One region of the Sorangium sp. So ce295 genome, then DNA from elsewhere that is predicted to be linked to it. Evidence: predicted binding sites of a transcription regulator. Region 1 holds the regulator's gene; the other holds the start of a gene.

What was found. Region 1 encodes HrcA, which represses chaperone genes, less so after heat shock. Its sites were predicted from a motif close to GNTAGCACTCNCCNNNGGNGAGTGCTANC; they were not measured.
Region 2: a site for HrcA is predicted at 2,448-2,476, ahead of groES (co-chaperone GroES). Genes of this name have one in related genera too.

What each region holds. Positions count from the first base shown of each region.
Region 1 is NZ_CP150324.1:13,263-17,678, reverse strand. It holds gene WMF11_RS00060 (response regulator transcription factor) at 1-309, opposite strand, end outside; gene WMF11_RS00055 (RluA family pseudouridine synthase) at 609-1,568, shown strand; gene hrcA (heat-inducible transcriptional repressor HrcA) at 1,561-2,604, opposite strand; gene WMF11_RS00045 (hypothetical protein) at 2,954-3,748, shown strand; gene WMF11_RS00040 (hypothetical protein) at 3,826-4,416, shown strand, end outside.
Region 2 is NZ_CP150324.1:8,820,905-8,825,320, forward strand. It holds gene WMF11_RS33320 (response regulator transcription factor) at 1-723, opposite strand, end outside; gene WMF11_RS33325 (hypothetical protein) at 860-1,525, opposite strand; gene WMF11_RS33330 (hypothetical protein) at 1,525-2,100, opposite strand; gene groES (co-chaperone GroES) at 2,584-2,874, shown strand; gene groL (chaperonin GroEL) at 2,908-4,416, shown strand, end outside.

The DNA.
Region 1 (4,416 bases):
CTTGTCCATGTGATCGTCCGCTTGCGCGCCCGATCCCTTCGCGGGGTCGAACGGGTTCTGCTTGGACGACAGGATCAGGACGGGCGTCGCCGGTGAGGCCTGCTTGATCGCCTTGCACAGCTCGTAGCCGTTCTTCGGCTCGAGCGTGACGTCGGCGATCACCAGGTCGGGTTTATCGCTCTTGAGCTTCTGCAGCGCAGCGTCGGCGCTGCTCGCCGTCACGACGCGGAAATCCTGACCCGCAAAGGTGATTTCGAGCACTTTGCGCATGGTCACGCTGTCGTCTACGGCGAGAAGGGTGCTGGCCACGAACGGGTCTCCTCTCAGATGGCGAGAAAGCGGCGACGGCTCTGGATATCTTCGGCCCCCGTCGCGCGATGTGTCAACATTCGCGGTGTATTTCGCCCCCGCGGGCCCCGCGGAGGCGCGTTTTTCCGCGCCGGTAGAGCCCGGTCCCACGCTGGTGGGCGGAGCCGAGGCGCCCCGCTGAGCTCTACATGCGTCCGCTCCGACCCGCCACTCCGCCGAGCCACGAAGACAAAACCGCCAAAACGACCGGGGTCCACCCGGCCGCCCAGGTAAGACCTCCGCAGGATGGCCGCTGGACGGTGCCCGCCGAGCTGGATCGGCGTCCGCTGGACGGGGCCGTCCGTGCGCTGGCCGAGGTCTCGTGGTCCGACGCGCGCCGGTTGATCGAGACCGGCAAGGTGCTTGTCGGGAGCGCGGTGGCGACGAGCGCCCGTCGGCGGGTGCTCGGCGGGGAGCTGATCGAGGTCCGCCTGCACGCGCCGAGGCCCGAGACCGTGCGGCGGCGCAAGCTCGAGGGCGAGCTCGTGGTCTACGCGGACGCGAGCGTCGTCGTGGTGAACAAGCCCGCCGGGGTGAGCACCATCCCGTTCGGCGACGAGGATCCCGCGGAGCAGGCCGCGACCCTCGACGCGCTGGTGCGCGAGGTGCTGGCCAGGCGCGACCGCCTGCGCGGGCGCGCGCCGCTCGGCGTGGTGCAGCGCCTCGACAAGGGGACGAGCGGGCTGCTGGTCTTCGCGCGGACGCTCGCCGCGAAGAAGCACCTCGCGCAGCAGCTCCGCGTCCGCGCGATGCACCGGCAGTACCTGGCGCTCGCGCACGGCGCCGTCCCGCGCGGCACCTACCGCAGCTACCTCGTCGAGGATCGGGGCGACGGGCTGCGCGGCTCGGCGCGCGACGGGCGGCGCGAGGGGCAACTCGCGGTGACGCACGTGGAGCCGATCGAGGTGCTCCGAGGGCCGCAGGAGGGAGCCGGCGCCGGGGGCGTGACGCTCGTCGCGTGCCGGCTCGAGACGGGACGCACGCACCAGATCCGCATCCACCTCGCGGAGGCCGGGCACCCGCTCGTCGGCGAGACGGTCTACGTGCGGGACTACCGCGGGACGAAGATCCCGGCCGCGCGGTTGATGCTCCACGCGGCCGAGCTCGGCTTCAACCACCCGGCCGACGATCGGCCGATGCGCTTCCAGGCGCCGCCGCCCCCGGACTTCGACGACGTGCTCGAGCGGCTCCGCGCGCCGCAGCGGAGGGGCGCTACTTGACCTTGCCGCGGACCTCGGTCATCGCCGCGGCCGTGGCGTCGACCAGCGGCATGACCTTCGCGTAGTCCATCCGCGTCGGGCCGAGCACGCCCACGGTCCCGGCGACGCGGCCGTTCTCCATGTACGGCGCAGCGACGAGGCTGAGCTGGCCTCCGCCAAGGTCGCCCGCCTCGCTGCCGACGAACACGGTGACCTCACCCGCGCCGGCGGCGAGCGTCCGGTCGAGCAGATCGACGAGCTCCTCGCGCTCCTCGAGCGCCTTCATCAGCTTCTTGAGCCGGTCGACGTCGGCGTACTCAGGCAGATCGATCAGGCGGTTCTGCCCCTCGATGACGACCTCGCTCCGCCGGGTCACGTCGGCCGTCGCCTTGCTGCCGAGCTCGAAGGCGCGGCGCCTCAGCGCGTCGATCTGGAGGCGCTCGTCCGCGAGGCGGCGGGCGAACAGGTCCCGGATCTCGCCCAGGGTGCGCCCCTCGATGACGTCGGTGAGCAGGTTGTGGATCCGGGTGAGCTCGCCCTCGTTGATCGCCTCGTCGGCCGAGATGAAGCGGTTCGCGACCGAGCCGTCGGCGAAGACGAGCACCGCGAGCAGCTGCCCGGGCTTGGTCGGGATGAAGCGCAGCTGGGCGAGGGCGCGGAGCTCCGCCCGCGGCGCCGCGACGACCGCCGCGGCGCCGGACAGCTCCGAGAGGTAGCGCCCGGTCTCGCGGAGCGGATCGTTCGCCCCCGCGTAGATCTCGGTGAACCTCGCGCTCAGCTCGGCCTGCTGCTCGGGGGACAGCGACCGGAGCTCGACGAGCGCGTCGATGAACAGCCGGAGCGCGCGATCGGTCGGGATCCGCCCGGCAGAGGTGTGCGGCTGGTGGAGGTACCCCGCCTCCTCGAGGTCGGCGAGCACGTTGCGGATCGAGGCAGCCGAGAGATCCAGCCCGTACTTCCGGGCGAGCGTCCTGCTGCCAACTGGGTCGCCCGTTGCGATGAACTCGGTGACCGCGGCGAAAAGGATCTTTCGAGCTCGGTTGGAAAGATCACCCATGTCAGTTGCATGCAGCGCACAAGCGCGCCGCGGTGGCTACCTGGACCAGGGACCGCCCGGACCGGGAAGCCATGCGGGCCGGACCTTCGCTCCCGTACGTCAAGCTGCGCGTGCGGGCGCTTGACCCACGGACGCGCATGCGACCCATTTTGAGGGGATCGCGCGGCCCGGTCAAATGTCGCGGTAGGATCGGGCAGTAGCCACCAGCCACCCCGCGCACGGGGCCCCGCTCCACCGGATGGCGGCGCGGCCGGCCACGTGGTCGTGGTCGTGTCGTGGTCGTGGTCACTTGCCCCCCCCCCCGAGAGGGTCGGCCTGCCTTGCTTCGCACGAGGGATGTACCGCAACGATGCCGCCCGCACGCCATGCCGCCGCTGCCTGCGCGCTCGCCCTCGCGCTCGGCCCCCTCGCCGTCGCGCCGAGCGCGCAGGGCAAGCCGAAGGTCAGGTACCATCAGGACTGGGCGAAGCACCCGTCGGCGCGCTACGCGGCGATGAGCGCGGAGCAATGCCGTGCGGCGCTCACGCAGCGGAAGATCGCGTTCCAGCCGGTGCAGCGCGCGCCGGGCGTGCTCGCTCCGGTGCGGCTGATGCATGGGGTCGGCGGGGTCCTCTACCGGACGGCGCTGCCGGCCCATCAACGCGCGGGAAACCCGCACGACGTCTTCGACTGCCGCCTCGCGCTGGCGCTCTCGGACTTCAGCCGGATCCTCCGCGCGCACGACATCGACGAGGTGCTGATGTTCTCGGCCTGGCGGCCTCCGGCCAGGATGTGGCCCGAGGGCAGGCTCGCCACGAGGCACCCCGGCGGGCTCGCGATCGACCCCTACAGGTTCGTCAAGGAGCGCGTCGGCGGCGGGTTCGCGGAGGACTGGCTCGAGGTGGAGCGCGACTTCGTCGGCAGGCGCGGCGCGCCGGTCTGCGGCGAGAGCGCCCGCCCGACCGGGCGGCCCCGCGGGGCCGGCAAGGGGGCGGGCAGCGGCCCTCCAGCGGACGCGGCGGCGCGAGAGCTGCGATCCATCGTGTGCGAGGCCGTGGACCAGCACATCTTCACGTCGATCCTCACGCCCAACTACGACCGGGCGCACAAAAATCACCTGCATCTCGAGGTGACCCCCGGCGTCCAATGGCATCTCGTGCGCTGATCCGGGAGGGGCCGTCCTCCGTCCTCCCGCGCGCAAACCCGCTCTCCCTTCGAGGTCGACCCGCTATGTTAGCCCGCGTGCCCGCACGAAGACCCCCGCTCTCCCGCGCGTCCGCCGCGCTGGCGCTCGCCGCCGTCGCGCTGTCGTTCACGTTCGTCGGCTGCCCCTGCGTCAGCGGTCCCGTGAACGCGAGCCCCGCCCTCCGCTGGTTCCTGTTCTCGAACTTCGGCGCCAGCAAGATCTGCCCCGAGATGCTGAAGAGCGGGGTCTCGCTGCGCCTGCAGGACAGATCGGCGTCCATGGGGCGGTTCTTCCCGATGCAGTGCTCGTACGACGTCAACGACGCCGCCCAGACGATCACCGTCCACATCGCCGGCACCGGCTACGGCTACATGCAGCCGGCCAAGCGGGTGGGCTTCTCGCTCACGACGTCCGTCGAGTACCGACCCGACTTCCAGCTCGCGGACGATAACGTCTACGTGTGGGGACGGCTGAACCGGATCGTTCAAGGCCCCAGCTTCCAGCTGGGCTACGTCGAGAACCCGGTCATCGACGTGATGGCCAACGTCCCGCCGTTCGGAGGGCTCGCCAACCTGCTCGGCAACCAGATCGTCGCTGGCGAGCTGACCCGAGGGTTCACCGTCCTCTACAACGAGGAGACCGGGAAG
Region 2 (4,416 bases), 4.8 Mb from region 1:
CTTCGCCGCCTTGGCGGCCGGCTTCTTCGCCGCGACCGGCTTCTTCGCTGCCTTGGCGACCGGCTTCTTCACCGCCTTGGCGGCCGGCTTCTTCGCCGCGACCGGCTTCTTCGTCGCGACCGGCTTCTTCGCAGCCTTGGTGACCGGCTTCTTCGTCGCGGCCGACCGCTTCGCAGCCGCACTGCTCGCCGTGGCGCCGTTTGCCGCCGACTTCTTCGCCCCCGTCGCCCGCTCTCTGGAAGACGGCTGCGCCGCGGCTTCACGCTCTTCGCCAACCGCGCTCGTCTGACCCCTGGCGCCGTTCGCATCAGGAACCTGCTTCGCATAACGCGCGAGCGTCTCGCGCACCCGCGCGTCCAGATCCGTGAAATCGAACGGCTTGTTCAACCAGGCGTCCGCGGCGAAGAGCGGCGAGGTCATCTCGTTCAGGTTCTCGCCGATCCCGGTGAGCATGATGACGCCGGTGTTCGCGAACGGCCGTCCGTCGGACGTGTCGCTCTTAAGCCGCTTGCAGATCTCCCAGCCGCTCATGCCGGGCATCATCACGTCCAGGATCACCAGATCCGGCTGGTGTTCGCGCGCGAGCTCCCAGGCGGCATCGCCCTCGGAAGCCTCGATCACAGAGAACCCTAGGTTCCTCAGGTGACGCGCGACGAGGCTCAACATCGCCGGTTCGTCTTCGGCCACCAGCACACGGGGCGGCATCGTGCTCGCGGAAGGCATCGTGGATGCGGATGAGAGTACGTGCGCGCGAACCGGTCAAGAGAGAACGAGAGCGCGCGGCCGCGGCGAGCGCTCTTCGTCGCCGCCGCCCGTTCGCCGCCCTCCCGAGCGACCCCGAGCACCCGGGAGGACGCGCTCACGCGGCGCGCGCGAGGGCGATCTTTTCCGTCTGCCCCGCCGCATAGAAGCGTCGCAGCGCCGCCAGCAGCTCGGCGTGACGCCCGTGGCGGGCAAACTCGGCCTCGAGTCGGCCCGCGAACCGCGCCGCCAGATCGTTCGCGATCCGGTAGCGATCGCCGGTCTCCGTGCCCGGGGGATCCATGAAGGTGACCCGCTCGAAGAGATGGGCGCGGATCCGCGCGGCGCGCTCGGGCTCGAAGCGCCCCGCCCCGGGTGGGGCCGCCTCGTGGCGGCGCCGGAGCGGCGGGCCTGGCGGCTCGACCTCGTCAGCCAGATCGCCATAAACGAGCAGCACGTATTTGTCGACCTCGGCCTGGAGCTCGAGCTCGAGCTGGGTCGCCGGCAGCTCCCTGCGGGCCCGCTCGGCCACATAGAGGAAGTGGCTCACGCCCTCGACGATCTGGCAGATCTCGTCGAACGTCCGCTCTCGCCCCCGCGTGATCGCCCGGCGGGGCAGGTGCAGCGCGATCTCGATATCCCCGTCGGCGTGCCGGATCAGCAGCGCTTCGCGTGCGCTGCCGTCCGTCAGCCGGATGAAATCGTCGACCGCGGGCGCGTCATCGAGCGCATAGGTGCGGGCCAGGTGCTCCTGGATCCGGGACGGGAAGGTCGCCCCCCGCATCAGTTGAGCCCGCCCGTACCACGGCTCGGCACGAGCCCTCGTGCTCCGAGCTCATCCGCGAGGCGGCTCGATCCCGTACGAACCCAGCGCTCGTACAGCCGGAGCACCGAGCGCTCGTCCCGAGCTCCCGACGCGAGCGTGCCGTCGGCCACATCGTTCAGGACGCTCACGAACCGCTCGAATTTCTCGGCCATCTCCGAAAGAACATCGGGCCCCTGGCCGACGCGCGCATTGAGGCGCAGCATAGCGGCCGCATGGTGGTAGGCGGTCGACCCGACCCCGACCACGTAGCCGCGATCGACCCCCTTCAGCTCGATGTGGCCGCCGAAGAAACCGACCACGTAGAGGACGCTGTCTCCCAGGTTACGCAGCCGCTGGAAGCGCTCGGCTCCGGAGGCTTCCAGCGCGTCGCGCAGAAGAAAGGTCAGGGGCTGGTTGAAGGCAGACTCGGCATGCTCGTCCGGGTGAGCAAAAGCACAGAGCAGACCGACGAGGTAACTCGACGCCGCCTCGGTTACGGCGACGTTCCGAACTCGGAGCGCCTCGTCCACAACCTCCTGGAAATAGCGGGTCATGCTCGGGGAGAGAGAGATCGCTTGGCTCACAGCGGCACCTCACTTATGCGGGTGCCCTGGATACCGACGTAACCCGGGCCACCGCGCGCTCAGGTCAACCAGACACGTCCTGACGGCCTCCCTGGGGCTGGAGACCCTGAGGGCATCGCGTCACTGTGCTGCCGCAGCTTTGCCCTCATAAGCGCATTTTAGCCGAGGGGCTCCGCCGGGCCCAGCCTTGCGCCACGCACCTTCCCCTGCAATCTCCAGAACTTACAGCCACCTCTGCGCCTGGCTGCCAACGCGCAAAGTGCCGGCCTGGGGCCACTCTTGACACCCTCCAGGGGGTGGCTATCTTCCGCGCGCTCGCTAGCACTCGCCACAGGTGAGTGCTAGCAAAGTGCCCAGACTGCAATCGTAGGGGGCCTTCCGGCGCGCTCATTCGCGCCGGCTGGGTCTCACCGTTCGTGGGACGCGGCGCTCGTCCCCGGAGGACTTGCAAAGATGAAGATTCGACCGCTCCAGGACCGCGTGATCGTTCAGCGCGTGAAGGAAGAAGAGAAGACCAAGGGAGGTCTCTACATTCCGGACACCGCGAAAGAGAAGCCCATCGAGGGGACCGTCATCGCCGTCGGCAACGGCAAGGTCGCCGAGGACGGTACCGTGCGGAAGCTCGACGTCAAGGAGGGCGATCGCGTCCTCTTCGGCAAGTACTCGGGCACCGAGGTCAAGATCGACGGCGAGGAGCACCTCATCCTCCGCGAGGACGACATCCTCGGCGTGATCGAGAAGTGACGCGGGCGACAGAAGGAACTTAGGAGAGACACCATGGCAGCCAAGGAAATCATCTACAACGAGTCCGCCCGCAGCATGATCCTCGCGGGGGTCAACGCCCTCGCCGACGCGGTCAAGGTCACCCTCGGCCCGAAGGGGCGCAACGTCGTCATCGAGAAGAGCTTCGGCTCGCCGACGGTCACCAAGGACGGCGTCACGGTCGCCAAGGAGATCGAGCTCGAGAACCGCTTCGAGAACATGGGCGCCCAGATGGTCCGCGAGGTCGCCTCGAAGACGAGCGACATCGCCGGCGACGGGACGACCACCGCGACGGTGCTCGCCCAGGCGATCTACCGCGAGGGCTCCAAGCTCGTCGCGGCCGGGCACAACCCGATGGAGATCAAGCGCGGCATCGACAAGGCGGTCGAGGCGATCGTCGAGCACCTCCGCAGCTCCGCCAAGCAGACCAAGGACGCGAAGGAGATCGCGCAGGTCGGCACGATCAGCGCGAACGGCGACGAGACGATCGGCAAGCTCCTCGCCGACGCCATGGAGAAGGTCGGCAAGGAGGGCGTGATCACGGTCGAGGAGGCCAAGAGCGCCGACACGACCCTCGACGTGGTCGAGGGCATGCAGTTCGACCGCGGCTACCTCTCGCCGTACTTCGTGACCGATCCCGAGGCCATGAAGGCGAACCTCGAGGACTGCTACATCCTCATCTCGGAGAAGAAGATCTCCAACATGAAGGACCTGCTCCCAGTGCTCGAGGCGATCGCCAAGAGCCAGAAGCAGCTCCTCATCATCGCCGAGGACGTCGAGGGCGAGGCGCTCGCGACCCTCGTCGTGAACAAGCTCCGCGGCACGCTGCACTGCGCGGCCGTCAAGGCGCCGGGCTTCGGTGACCGCCGCAAGGAGATGCTGAAGGACATCGCCACCCTGACGGACGGCCAGGTGATCGCGGAGGAGCTCGGCCTCAAGCTCGAGAACGTCACGATCAGCGATCTCGGCCGCGCGAAGACGGTCCTCATCGACAAGGACAACACCACGATCGTCGGCGGCCAGGGCAAGAAGGACAAGATCAAGGCCCGGCAGCAGGAGATCCGCGCTCAGATCGAGAACACGACGAGCGACTACGACCGCGAGAAGCTCCAGGAGCGGCTCGCGAAGCTCGTGGGCGGCGTCGCGGTCGTCAAGGTCGGCGCTGCGACCGAGACCGAGATGAAGGAGAAGAAGGCCCGCGTCGAGGACGCGCTCCACGCGACCCGCGCGGCCGTCGAGGAGGGCATCGTCCCGGGCGGCGGCGTGGCGCTCATCCGCGCGCAGAGCTCGCTCGAGAAGCTCAAGGTCAACGACGAGCAGCGGTTCGGCGTGAACATCATCCGCCGCGCCATCGAGGAGCCCCTCCGCCAGATCTCGGCCAACGCCGGGGAAGAGGGCTCGATCGTCGTGCAGAAGGTGCGCGACGGCAAGGACTCGTACGGCTACAACGCCGCGTCGGGCGACTACGGCAACCTGCTCGAGATGGGCGTCATCGATCCGGTCAAGGTCGTCCGGTCGGCGCTC